4 regions of the Nitrosococcus wardiae genome follow, and region 1 is predicted to be linked to each of the others. Evidence: predicted binding sites of a transcription regulator. Region 1 holds the regulator's gene; each other region holds the start of a gene.
The links. Region 1 encodes FliA, which starts transcription of late flagellar genes. Its sites were predicted from a motif close to GCTAAAGTTNNNNNNNNNNCNGCCGATA; they were not measured.

Region 1 (3,486 bases):
CAGGCGCTGCAGGTGCTGACAGACCTTATCCCCATTGCCGATGATGATACCTTGACCGCTGGTGGGATCGTCGCCCTCATCGGCCCCACGGGGGTGGGGAAAACCACCAGTGTGGCGAAAATTGCGGCGCGCTTTGCGCTTCGCCATGGGATCCATAGTGTGGCTTTGGTGACTACTGACTGTTTCCGTATCGGAGCGCAGGAACAATTGCACACCTATGGCCGCATTCTTGGTGTTCCTGTGAAGGTTGTTCAGGATCGGCAAGCATTGGAGAAAATTTTGGATGGCTTGCTGGATCGGCAGTTAGTGCTCATTGACACAGCAGGCATGAGTCAGCGGGATATGCATCTTACCAAGCAATTTGCCATGCTTGCTGGAGGTGGCCCAAAAATTAGGAATTACTTAGTCCTATCAGCGGCCACTCAATCTTCGGCGTTGGATGAGGTGGTGCAGCAATTTAATCGGGTTGAGCTCTCGGGCTGCATCCTGACTAAAATCGATGAAGCGGCGAGCCTAGGGGGGATTGTCTCCACCGTTATCCGTCGCCAGTTGCCTCTTGCCTATATCAGTGATGGACAGCGAGTACCGGAGGACTTCGGGGCAGCCCGTGCTCAGCACTTAGTCCATCTTCTCACCGAGTATGCCTGTGAGAGGGAAAAAGGGTTGGCTGATGAGGCACTGGCTCAAGCGTTTGGAAGGGCCATAAATTATGCTCATGTCTGAGGCGCGGATTGATCAGGCCAGTGGTTTGCGGCGGATGACTCGTCCTGTCCGGGTAGTGGCGGTGACTGGTGGTAAAGGGGGAGTCGGCAAAACTAATATTTCAGTGAATTTGGCGGTGGCTTTAGCAAGTCAAGGCCAGAGAGTAATGCTGTTAGATGCTGACCTTGGATTAGCTAATATCGATGTGTTGCTAGGATTACAGCCTACTCATAACCTTGCCCATGTCATTAAAGGGGAGCGTTCGCTAGGGGAAATTATTGTCCCTGGACCCGCAGGCATCAAAATCGTACCGGCGTCCTCGGGAGTGCAGGCCATGGCGCGCCTTAGTCCGGCTGAGCATGCAGGTCTTATCAATGCCTTCAGTGAAGTCAGCACGACCCTGGATGTTTTGTTAATTGATACTGCTGCCGGAATTTCTGACAGTGTAATCAGCTTTACCCGGGCAGCTCAGGAGGTACTCGTGGTGGTTTGCGATGAGCCCGCATCGATCACTGATGCTTATGCTTTGATCAAAGTATTAAGTCGGGATCATCACCTGCAACGGTTTCATCTCCTCGCCAATATGTCTCGTAGTATTCAGGAGGGCAGGGAATTGTATGACAAACTTGCCAAAGTCACCAACCAATTTCTGGATGTGACACTGGAATTTTTGGGAGTGGTACCTTACGACGATTATCTCCGTAAGGCAGTAAAGAAACAAAGCGCGGTGGTAGATAGTTACCCCAGAAGTAAATCAGCGATGGCCTTTATGCACTTAGCCCAAAAGGCAGTCCGCTGGCCGGTACGGAGAGAACCAGGCGGTCACCTTGAATTCTTTGTAGAGCGCCTAGTGCAATACAGTCTGTGCTTTGCAGATGGATCAAGCAGGGTCCATGCGGGGACGAATCATAGTAAGGGGGATTTGTTATGAATGGGGTCGTCGCTTATGCTACCCGGACCCAGGAGAAGCCCAGGAGTGACGAATTAGTCATTCAGTATGCGCCATTGGTAAAGCGTATTGCTTATCATTTGTTAACCCGGCTCCCACCTAGCGTTCAGCTGGATGACCTTATTCAGGCGGGCATGATTGGTCTATTGGAAGCAGCCCGCAATTATAATGCTTCCCAGGGTGCAAGTTTTGAAACTTATGCCGGAATCCGCATTCGAGGGGCTATTTTAGATGAGATTCGTCGCAATGATTGGGCCCCTCGTTCGGTCCATCGTAAGGCTCGGCAAGTGGCTGAAGTGATGCGGGAAATTGAGAACCGCGAAGGCCGAGACGCGCGCGATCATGAAGTTGCAAAGGAACTCGGGTTATCGCTTAATGATTATCATCGACTCTTGCAGGATGCAGGCGGTTATCGAGTATTTAGCCTTGATGAATTTAATGAGAGCGAAGAGTCAGATCCTCTGACAACCCCCCTGCAGGGGCCCTTCGACGGATTACAAGATCAGAGCTTCCGAAGTGCGTTAGTCGGTGCTATTGATGGCCTGCCTGAGCGGGAGCGATTAGTGATGTCGCTTTACTATGTTGAAGATTTAAACCTCCGGGAAATCGGCGAAGTATTGGGGGTGAGTGAGTCCCGGGTTAGCCAAATCCATAGTCAGGCTGTATTACGCCTTCGGGCTCACCTTAATGAGTGGTTGGATTGAGTATATAGCTCATGATTTGTGCTCTCTGTAGAGGGTGGAATAATACTTCCATGCCAGCAGCTTTTCCCCTCGTATTTTTTATCCTTTAGGGGGGGTGTGCGTCCTTTGTACCAAAGGCCCCTATAAGGGAGGAGCGGTTGCAGTTAGGAGTGGTCTTACTAGCGCCAGGGGAGCAACGGGTGTAAAGCATGGATATCTTGAGTATCCTTGGCGTGATCATTGGATTTGGGGCCATTCTCGTTGGCCAGTATTTAGAAGGAGGAGAGTTAAGAGCCATTCTCAATCCTGTGGCTTTGCTTATTGTCTTAGGGGGTACCCTGGGAGCGGTGATGTTACAGACTCCCCTCAAACTTTTTTGGCGAGCCTTCCAGATTTCGGGTTGGGTTTTTCGGCCACCTTCCCAGCGGGCAGAAGAACTTGTTGCCAATATCCTTGAATGGAGCAAGATTGCCCGTAAGGAAGGTTTATTAGGGCTAGAGGCTATAGCCGAGACTGAGGCTGATCGTTTTTCCCGTCGAGGTTTGCAATTATTGGTGGATGGAAACGAACCAGAGGATATCCGCAAGATCCTGGAGCTGGATATTGAACTTGCGGAGCAGCGAGATCTCCTGGCCGCCAAGGTTTTTGAGTCTATGGGCGGGTATGCCCCCACTATTGGTATTCTTGGGGCTGTAATGGGATTAATACAGGTCATGGGTAATCTGGCCGACCCCTCCTCCTTAGGTAGTGGCATTGCGGTTGCTTTTGTGGCGACGATCTATGGGGTGGGTCTTGCTAATTTATTTTTTCTCCCCTTTGCTAATAAATTAAAGGTGCTTATCCGAGGACGCTCATATATTAGTGAAATGGTAGTAGAAGGGCTTATTGGTATCGCCGAGGGGGAAAATCCCCGCAATATCGAAATCCATTTACAAAGTTACTTGGATTGAGTGCGTTATGGCCCGCCGACGCTGGCAGGAAGATCAGGAAGATCAGGAAAATCATGAGCGTTGGCTGGTGTCTTATGCGGATTTTATTACTTTATTGTTTGCTTTTTTTGTCGTCATGTATGCTGTCTCCTCTATCAATGAAGGGAAGTACCGGGTGCTCTCAGAAAGTTTGACTGCGATATTTCCTCAAGCCTCTCGCCGG
Region 2 (3,486 bases), 1.3 Mb from region 1:
AAGCCACGGAAGGAGATGAACTGGAGATACAGCTTGATATCCACAAACTGCATCTATTCGATAGCCAAAGTGGCGAAAATCTCACTGGCTAACATCCTTCCCTTCAAGGATATTTAATGTCCCTATTTCACGGTAATTCTATTCTCAACGTCCCTCACGCCTTCAATACTACGGGCAACATCTTCCGCTTCCCGGGATTGTTCTCTAGTATCAACAAATCCGCTGAGCTGCACTATACCTCGATAAGTTTCTACCTGAATATCAAACCCACTCACCTGTGGATCCGCTATTAAGGCACTTTTAACCTTTGAGGTAATCCATGCATCACTAACATATTCTCCTCTCCCTTTTTCAGGGCTACTCGCACAACCTAACATTAAAATAGTCATCAAGATAATTAATATAAAAATCTTGTATTTATCTGGTTTTTTCATGTTTTTCTCCTTATCAGGGCATGCACCATTTAGAAATGACTAATCAACACTATCCAGTTTTCTTTTTCCTAGAATTTTAGAACAAAGAATTAGGAATACCACTAACATTAAAATTTTTATCAACCTAAACTCCTTGCCCAAAAGTTAATCAAGTGAAAAAAACATAAATGAAAAGATGAAGCGCTCCGAATTCAACGCTTTCGAGACTATAGAAATAGCAAGAACGGGGGAAGGAAAAAGAAAAACAGCCTAGAGTGAAGAGCAGTGATTAGATTCCCATCTACACGGGCAGAGTAAGCTGCGTAGCTCCAGTGTATTTAATTACGAATTAATAACATGTTAGCCGAGCGATCTCTTTAAACCGCTCGGCAGGAGAAGATTGACAACCTTGAAATTCAAGCAATTATATCTTTTATATTTTATTTTGCCGTAGAAAAATCACTTGTTTTAGATAAGATATTATCAGGTGCACTATCACAGTGGCTTAGCACTAATTGAGGTGGATCAACCGAAAAAATGAAAGGAGCTGCCCGTTGAAGGGCGCTTAATCCTAAAATATGGCGTGTTCTTCCTGGGAATACCGCAGCTTCAATATCTCGAAGCCAGCAATTTTCCCCCAGACGGATAGCACTGACCGAATACACCGGCACTATCATTTCTCTACCATCTGCTAAAATACCCCTTAGATCTTTCACGTAACGGATGCGTTTCTCCTGCTTAAGCACGGCAAGCGTGTCTTCATTAATTGTGAGATAACCTGAACCAGTATCCACCATAAACTCCACTGATCCATAACCATTAATATTTCCTTGAATATAATAGGTAGCAGAATCTTTTCCTTGCATGGAGACTATGGTATCAAATTCATTAGCTGCTATATGATGAACCGGGACACCCAACCATAAAATCACAGCAAGCCCGATAAAAAAGCGCTTCATATTAATTTTCTCCTCACAATTCTGGTTGGGACAGATTTCAGCATTATTATGAATAAATAATCAATAACTTATATAACAAAAACACCTTAAAAGTCAGCCCAACCCACATTTTATTAACAACTCTCTAAAGATTAAATATAATTGTTTGGTTTATATAAATTTATCAAAGAATTACGTTTTATTTCTTGATTTTTTCTAACCAGTATACTACGGAGGTATTAATTACTCCAACTCCTGCTAATGGATAGCGGCACAAGCAAGTGAATATTTACGGGGCTGAAAGATAAATTGGATTGGCAGGCTTCTAATCGTCGTTCCGAGTCTTAACTCCAAGAAAAAATATTTTTTAAGTACCTATGAATGAGGTGTTTTAGGAGCAAGCTGGTGGTGTTCCGCAAACCCGTTTTTCCTCCCTGGAAAAAGGGTTTAATGCGCGCCCTCCCTGGCGCGCCCCCTGAGGGGCCTCCTGCGGATGTCCCGATTCGCTCCCGGCGAATCGGTGGGGGGACTTCCCTGTCCCCTGGCTCCACGCCACCGGCTCGCTCCAGGAATACTTCAAAACTTTTACTGAGATATTTAATCAAAAATTTAAAAAAAATATTTTTTTCCTTCTATACTTAAATTTAAACAATAATCCGTAATAGGAGGAATAAAATGCTTGGTTGGGCAATAACTTTTTTAGTCGTAGCAATCGTAGCAGCGCTTCTAGGATTCACAGGAATAGCTGGAATTGCCGTAGAAATTGCTTGGATCTTATTTATTGTAGGAATTATTTTGTTTGTAGTATTTTTGCTTCTAGGACGGCGGCGCTCTCCGCCACTATAGGGAAATTGAAGATTACTTATATGGATATGTCTGAATAGCAAATATTCCATTCACCAGGGCAAATTTCGGTTCAACCGAAATTTGCCCTGGTGAATCACTTCCATACTACTTTGTTTTAGTACTCTCCTATTAGCTTGGCTCAAATATTTTAATTCAATGTTCCACTACATTTGAACATAATAAAGCCAAGCGAATCAGATCGGCCTGAGTTTTGGCTTGAAGTTTTTTCATTACTTGCGACCGGTGATTTTCAACTGTTTTAAGGCTAATCCCTAGTTCGAAAGCAATCACCTTATTCATTCGTCCCTTCACCACCAACTCCATGATCTCCCTTTCACGTGGAGTTAATCGGGCCATCCGTGCAATAACTTCTTCCTGCCTTCTTTGGTGCTCTCGAACATGCTGGTCTCTTTCCAGGCATGTCCAGAGGCGCTTCAGTAGTACTGATTCTTGCCAAGGTTTTGTAAGAAAATCGGCAGCTCCTCCATGGATAGCTTCTACCGCCTCTGGGACTGTTCCATGGGAGGAAATAAAGATAATAGGCAAAAAGCTGTTCATTTCTCGCAATTGTTTCTGAAGTAATAAGCCACCCATTTTAGGTACGTGGACATCAAGTAGCAGGCACCCTGGACGCGCAGGATCAAATTCATCCAAAAAGGATTCAGCCGAAAAATAGGTTTCAATCTCCCATTCTGTCGAGGCGATCATCCGACGCAGTGCATAGCTCTCTTTTTCATCATGATGGACAATAAAGACGCTCGCCTTTTGAATAACATCATGAAGCTCTAGCAGTGGCTTGCCAGGGCCTTTGATAGCACTCCCTAAGCATTGATCCTTCATACCCATGCAAAACCTCCTACCTAATTGGGACTAATTCTTTAATAAATGCATTCACCAACAATGCCTCGTTAATGATTTCAATGCAAAAGAGATGCCGCATTCATTCTTATTAAAATCAATAAATTACAAATAAGGCAATAAAAAAAAATCACCAATTATGTCGCTATGAAACGACATCTTTAGATAAAAACTAAATTCAATAAAATAGGAAGTAGGTTTCAAAAGAACTGGGCAGACTTTAACCCCTTAGATTCAGGGTCTTCTCATTAAGTAAGAAAATATCATCAGGTAAATGGGCTATACTTAGAAGCTGTTGGGAAACTTTTTCAACAACTTATTTAGGGAAGTCCCTGCGCTTTAAGGATTTAATATCTTATTAGTTTTAAAGAGGTTGTTCTAACCACTCTCTAGCATTAGGAGATATAGCGCTTATAGCCAAGGGGTTTTCC
Region 3 (3,486 bases), 1.3 Mb from region 1:
GGTTTCTTTGCCTCGGACGGATAATACCGGCGATGGCATGGTGGAGATCACTGTTAGCAATGTTAGCGAGCTCACTGACAGTGATTATCGGTTGGAGCGCAATGGTGCAAGCTACACGCTCACCCGCTTGTCAGATAACCAGGTTTACTCTTTGACTAATTTTCCTGGCGGTACGGCAACCATCGATGGGCTAACTTTAGATTTAACCGCTGGTTCCATGGATTCGGGAGATAGCTATCTTATCCAACCTACCCGGGAAGCCGCCCAAAATTTCGGGGTGATGCTCACCGATACTAGCCGTATTGCCGCCGCCGCACCGATCCGTACCGAAGCAAATCTTGGCAATAAGGGGACAGGGCAAATCTCAGCGGCTTCGGTAACCAACACCAACGGCCTTCCTTTGCCTACTAATGGGCAGATTACCCTAAACTATGATGCGGCAGCAAAACAATTCAATGTGAATGGGGGGCCGGGTGGCGTGTTGGGTTATGATCCCGCGACTGAGGGTGACGGCAAGGAATTCACCTTTTCTATCTTAGGGGGGATCACCTTCACTATTTCGGGCACCCCTGCCGATGGAGACAATTTTGTTGTTCATAATAATACTGGGGGCGTGAGCGATAACCGTAATGCCCTCGTACTCTCCGGGCTGCAAACTCAAAGTCTTCTCCAAAATGAGACAGCAACTTACCAGGAACAGTATAGTCGTTTGGTCGTGGATGTTGGTGTCCGCACTCGTCAAGCGGAAGTGAACCGGGATACCAGTGGAGCTTTGTTAGATCAGGCAGTTGAAGTCCGGGAAGGCGTGTCGGGAGTGAACTTGGAGGAGGAGGCGGCTAACTTACTCCGTTTTCAGCAGGCTTTTCAAGCCGCCGCCCGGGTGATCTCGGTTGCCGATACTATGTTTCAGTCTTTGTTAGGTGCAGTAGGTAGATAATCCATGCGTATCTCCACTTCTTTATTCCAACAACAAAGCATTGATGGGATATTGGATCAGCAGGCCCAGGTCAGCAAAATTCAACAGCAATTAGTCACTGGCCGGCGTATTCTTACTCCGGCCGATGATCCTGCCGCTGCCGCTCGCCTGCTAGATGTTCGTGAAACTTTAGAGCAGCTCTCCCAATTCCAAAGAAACGCCGATGGGGCGACGGCTCGTCTGTCCCAAGAGGAAACAGCCTTGGCAGGGGTGGGGGATTTACTGCAGCGGGTGCGGGAGCTGGCGGTACAGGCGAATAATGGTTCTCAAAATAATGAGAATCGAATCATGATGGCCAAGGAAGTTCGGCAGCGTCTTGAGGAACTTCAGGGGCTTGCCAATTCTCAAGATGCCAGCGGTGAGTATCTTTTTGCCGGTTTTAAAGGTCGCACCCAACCCTTTACCCGGGAAGGAGGAGATTTTGCCTACCAGGGCGATCAGGGTCAGCGCCTAATACAAATCAGTCCTTCAGTGCAGATGGCGGACAGTGATCCGGGCTCTGAGGTATTTCTGGCCATCCGCGAGGGGAATGGCACTTTTGTTACTGAGACGGACCCTTCGAATAGTGGCTCGGGGGTGATAGGTCCTGGTTCGGTCAGTGGGATTTTTGTTCCTGACGATTACACTTTGCGCTTTTCTCAGCCACAGCCTAGTGACCCCCTTACTTTTGAAGTCCTAGACTCACAAAATAACGTTGTGACCAATGGCAATTTTGTCAGTGGGGAAGCAATTGCGTTTGGGGGTGCCCAAGTGAGCGTAACCGGCACACCTGGAGATGGAGATCGTTTTACTATCCGTTCCAGCGCCCATCAGGATATGTTCACTACTATCCAACGTTTTATTGATGCTTTGGAGCAGCCAGTGAGCGACACGGCCAGCCAGGCCCGTTTCAATAATGATATGAATAGAACCCTCACTGATTTGGATCAAGCGCTGGGGAAGGTTTCAGAGATCCGGGCAGGGGTCGGAGCTCGTCTTAATGCCATCGATAGCGAGCGCCAAATGAACGAAGACCTTAGTCTGCAAATGGCTGAGCTGCAATCCTCTCTTAACGATCTCGATTTTGCCGAGGCCATTGGCCATCTCAATCAGCAACTAACGGCCCTTGAAGCCGCTCAGCGAACCTATACCCGGTTGCAGGGCTTATCCCTATTTAATTTCCTCTAAGCGCTCTAATTGGGGCGGCAAACTCTTGCCGACTCTAGCCTAAAGTTTCCTCCTATTTTGCCGATCCTTTCCGTGGAAGCGACGAATGCGCCTTTTGCGCATCTCCGCTGGAGATAATTTAGTTGGGGACAAACCCGGAAAATATCTAAGGGAGGGTAACAATGCCTCAAATTATGAATACTAATATTATGTCGCTGAACGCACAGCGGAATCTTGATCGTTCCCAGAGTGCGCTGCAGACTTCGTTACAGCGTTTGTCCTCAGGTTTGCGGATCAATAGCGCCAAGGATGATGCCGCTGGCTTAGCCATTACCGACCGGATGAACTCACAGATTCGGGGTCTAAACCAGGCGGTCCGTAATGCCAATGATGCTATCTCCGTTACCCAAACGGCCGAAGGGGCAATGACAGAAGCCACCAACATCCTGCAACGGATGCGTGAGTTGGCGGTCCAATCGGCCAATGACACCAACAGCAGTGCGGACCGAGTAAATCTGCAAAAAGAGGTTTCCCAACTTCAGACAGAACTCAACCGGATTGCGGATACCACCTCTTTCAATGGTAAAACTTTGTTGGATGGTTCTTTTACCGGGCAGAAATTCCAGGTTGGGGATAAAGTCAACCAAACCATCAATTTTTCTATCAATAGCACTCGTGCTACCGACATTGGCGAGCATCAGGGAAGCAGTAACACCAATGTGGGGGCTTTAACGTTAGCAGCAGATACCACGGGGGATAATGGTGTCGCCGCTCAGAGTGTGATTCTCAATGGCGCCATAGGCTCTGAAACGGTAACTCTTGCCGGCGGTGAGACCGCCCAAGCAATCGCCGATTTAGTCAATGGGCAATCCGGCACCACCGGCGTGACGGCCACGGCCCAGACCTCAGTCACCTTGGACAACGCGGCCGATGGAACAATCGCTTTCACCCTCCAGTCGAGTGGAGGAACGGCCGCCTCCATTTCCGCGGGGGTCACCACGACTGATTTGACCAACTTGGCGGATGCTATCAATGCCCAAAGCGCCGAGACGGGGGTGACCGCTACCCTTAGTGAAAATAGGGATGCCATTACCCTGGAAAATACGGATGGCGAGGATATTCTCATCTCGGATGCAGCTAATACCGGCGCTGGGGCTGGCGCGGTAGCATTTGCTGTGGGGGCACAAAACTTAATACAGGATGATGGGAATGGGGAAACAGACAGTCTCGTAGTAGGGGGCCAAGTAGATTTCCAATCAGATAAAAGCTTCACGGTGACCGGGGATGCTACGGTTTTGGCTGGGACTAGCATCGCCTCGTCCTTGTCCTCGGTGGCCCAGGTGGATATCTCCACCCAAAGCGGC
Region 4 (3,486 bases), 170 kb from region 1:
AAGATCCAACAGCAATTGCCGGCGTCGATCTTCAGGGAAGAAATTGATAATGCGTTCTAAAGCCTGATTAGCATTATTCGCATGAAGGGTTGATAAACACAGATGACCTGTTTCGGCAAAGGCCATAGCATATTCCATGGTTTCCCGACTCCGAATCTCACCAATCAAGATCACATCTGGAGCTTGCCGTAACGTATTCTTAAGCGCCACTTCGTAAGACTGAGTATCGATACCCACTTCCCGCTGGGTGATGATACAGCCTTCATGCTCATGGATATACTCAATGGGATCTTCAATAGTCACAATATGGCCCTTGCTATTACGATTACGGTAACCTACCATGGCGGCAAGGGAGGTGGATTTACCCGACCCTGTTCCCCCTACAAAGATCACCATACCGCGGCTAATCATGGTCAGTTGACATAATGTCGCGGGCAAGTGGATCTGCTCAAAGCTGGGGATCTCTGTTTTGATGCGGCGCAGCACCATACCTGCACTACTCCGTTGGTAGAAGGCATTGACACGAAACCGACCGAGATTTTCTCTGCCAAGGGCAAAATTTCCCTCATGGGTTTGGCTAAACTCCTGCTGCTGCTGGGAAGTCATCGCTGTGAATACCAACTCCTTTGCTTGACTTTCCGACAAAGGCCGCTGGCTAGCTGGCATAACTTTACCGTGGATCTTGAAACTAGGGGGAAATCCTGCCGTAATAAAGAGATCCGAGGCATCGTGCTTGACCATGGCCTTTAGCAGAGCCTCTAGTTCTGTTGCTGGGTCTGTCATAAGTGATGCCTAACGGAAAAGTTCTTTATTTACTGCTTTTTTTACCGCCTCCTGCTTGGTCACCACATTGCGGCGGGCTAACTCTATCAGACACTGATCCAAGGTTTGCATGCCTGCTCCTTGACCCGTTTGGATAGCAGAATACATTTGAGGGATCTTATCTTCACGAATGAGGTTACGGATGGCTGGGGTGCCAATCATGATCTCATGGGCAGCCGCCCGACCACCGCCAAATTTTTTAAGGAGGGTCTGAGAAATAACAGCTCGTAGAGATTCGGAGAGCATTGAGCGCACCATATCTTTCTCTGCGGCAGGGAATACATCGATAATACGGTCAATAGTCTTTGCCGCAGAACTGGTATGCAAAGTGCCAAAGACCAAGTGGCCCGTCTCTGCCGCCGTTAAAGCTAAGCGAATGGTTTCTAGATCCCGCATTTCCCCCACCAGGATGATGTCAGGGTCTTCACGTAATGCCGAGCGTAGCGCTTCGCTAAAACCATGGGTATCCCGGTGGACTTCACGTTGATTAATTAAGCTTTTTTTGCTTTCATGAACAAACTCAATGGGATCTTCGATAGTTAAAATGTGGGCAAAATCATTCTCGTTTTTATAATTAACCATGGCCGCTAAGGTAGTTGACTTTCCTGAGCCTGTAGGTCCTGTCACCAACACAATTCCCCGGGGATGGTTGGCGATATCCTTAAACACGGCCGGGGCATCGAGTTCCTCAAGAGTCAACACCTGGGAGGGAATGGTACGAAATACCGCTGCTGCTCCACGGTTTTGATTGAATGCATTCACGCGGAAACGGGCTAATCCTGGGATCTCGAAGGAAAAATCGGTTTCAAGAAATTCTTCATAATCCTTACGCTGCTTGTCATTCATAATATCGTAAATCATGGCATGAACTTCCTTGTGTTCCATGGGCGGTAAATTGATCCGGCGCACGTCGCCGTCTACCCGAATCATCGGAGGGAGTCCGGCTGAGATATGTAAATCGGAGGCAGAATTCTTGACACTAAAGGCAAGCAGTTCAGCGATATCCATAAGATTTCCTCAGATGATTTCCACAATATGGACGAGTAGCTTATTTCGTTGGGAATATCGGCTAGACTTAGCCAAACTTAAAATGACTGAACATTAGCAAGGAGGAGACAAATACAAAACATGACCCAGATCGCACAACAATTAGCTCAAGTTCGTGCTCGCATTGCCGAAGCTGAACAGCGCTTTGGCCGCCCAGCAGGGAGTGTTACTCTTATAGCAGCGACCAAAACCTGTTCAGTTTCCGCAATCCGTGCTGCAATAGCCTGCGGACAACGTGCTTTTGGAGAAAATTATCTGCAAGAAGCCTTGCCAAAAATTAAAGAGCTGGAATCGGAAAATTTGGAATGGCACTTCATTGGTCCTATTCAATCCAACAAAACCCGGGATATCGCCGCCCATTTTGATTGGGTCCACAGCGTTGACCGCTTAAAAATCGCTCAGCGCCTCAATCAACAACGGCCGCCGGAACTGCCGCCCCTTAATATCTGTTTACAGGTGAATATCAGTGGCGAGGATTCCAAATCTGGCACTACTCCCGAAGCACTTACCGAAATAGCCAAAGCAGTCGCTGAAATGCCCCGGCTTTCATTGCGGGGCCTAATGACTCTGCCACCTCTCAATTCCGACTTTGAAGCGCAACGCCAGCCTTTTCGCGCCTTACATCAATTATGGCAGGAGCTTCGCCAGGGAGGGCTAAAGCTAGACACCCTCTCCATTGGCATGAGCGACGATCTAGAAGCTGCCATTGCGGAAGGCGCCACCTTGGTTCGGGTCGGTGCAGCGATATTTGGTCGCCGACCGCAAAAAGGCGCTTAAACCGGCAGGTTCCATTAAAACCCTGCTGCAGCATTCAGCTTAACCCCCATTATGAGGTAAACTCAGAATTCGGAATGGAGCTAAAAGTGAAGCCATGAGAGAACAAACCCTTGCTTTTATCGGTGGCGGCAACATGGCAACCAGTCTCATCGGCGGCTTGCTCGCTGATGGCCGCAATGCCCAGACTATTTGGGTCGCTGATCCGGATCGGAGTAAACTAGATGCCCTCCATCACCGCTTCAGCGTTAATACCACCCCCGATAATCTTCAGGCCGCTCAAGAAGCGGAAGTGGTCGTGCTGGCAGTCAAACCTCAACAGTTGAGAGCGGTGGCCACCGGGCTCAAAAGCGTGGTCACACCCTCCCAACCTCTTTGGCTTACGATTGCAGCAGGAATCCGGATCCCGGATTTAGAACGCTGGCTTGGTGGTCCGGCACCCATCGTGCGCGCAATGCCTAACACCCCGGCGTTAGTGCAAGCAGGAGCCACGGCCCTATTTGCCAACGCCCAAACCAATCCCCAGCAACGGCAAATGGCAGAGTCCGTACTACGCGCAGTAGGACTCACCTTATGGCTGAAGGATGAAAATCTCATGGAAGTGGTCACCGCCCTATCAGGCAGCGGTCCTGCCTATTTTTTCCTGGTCATGGAGGCCATGGAAAAAGCCGCTATCAATTTAGGCCTGGACGACAGCACTGCCCGTTTGTTGACTCTCGAAACTGCCTTCGGAGCCGCTAAAATGGCTCTGGAAAGTGAAGAAGATAGTATCCGCCTCCGGCAGCGGGTCACCTCACCGGGGGGGACTACTGAGCGAGCGATTACCGCCTTGGAGGAAGCCCA

Region 2: the regulator FliA is predicted to act here: its motif matches at 1,618-1,645, upstream of E3U44_RS15070 (retropepsin-like aspartic protease).
Region 3: the regulator FliA is predicted to act here: its motif matches at 2,182-2,209, upstream of E3U44_RS20345 (flagellin).
Region 4: the regulator FliA is predicted to act here: its motif matches at 1,886-1,913, upstream of E3U44_RS03340 (type IV pilus twitching motility protein PilT).

What each region holds. Positions count from the first base shown of each region.
Region 1 is NZ_CP038033.1:507,205-510,690, reverse strand. Features, by position in the region: gene flhF (flagellar biosynthesis GTPase FlhF) at 1-723, shown strand, start outside; gene E3U44_RS02535 (MinD/ParA family protein) at 710-1,633, shown strand; gene E3U44_RS02530 (RNA polymerase sigma factor FliA) at 1,630-2,355, shown strand; gene E3U44_RS02525 (flagellar motor protein) at 2,544-3,284, shown strand; gene motD (flagellar motor protein MotD) at 3,292-3,486, shown strand, end outside.
Region 2 is NZ_CP038033.1:3,182,746-3,186,231, forward strand. Features, by position in the region: gene E3U44_RS15060 (ABC transporter ATP-binding protein) at 1-92, shown strand, start outside; gene E3U44_RS15065 (BON domain-containing protein) at 123-434, opposite strand; gene E3U44_RS15070 (retropepsin-like aspartic protease) at 854-1,372, opposite strand; gene E3U44_RS15075 (DUF1328 domain-containing protein) at 2,027-2,197, shown strand; gene E3U44_RS20420 (response regulator transcription factor) at 2,351-3,043, opposite strand.
Region 3 is NZ_CP038033.1:1,835,245-1,838,730, forward strand. Features, by position in the region: gene flgK (flagellar hook-associated protein FlgK) at 1-937, shown strand, start outside; gene flgL (flagellar hook-associated protein FlgL) at 941-2,143, shown strand; gene E3U44_RS20345 (flagellin) at 2,305-3,486, shown strand, end outside.
Region 4 is NZ_CP038033.1:682,201-685,686, forward strand. Features, by position in the region: gene E3U44_RS03335 (PilT/PilU family type 4a pilus ATPase) at 1-783, opposite strand, end outside; gene E3U44_RS03340 (type IV pilus twitching motility protein PilT) at 793-1,830, opposite strand; gene E3U44_RS03345 (YggS family pyridoxal phosphate-dependent enzyme) at 1,951-2,646, shown strand; gene proC (pyrroline-5-carboxylate reductase) at 2,741-3,486, shown strand, end outside.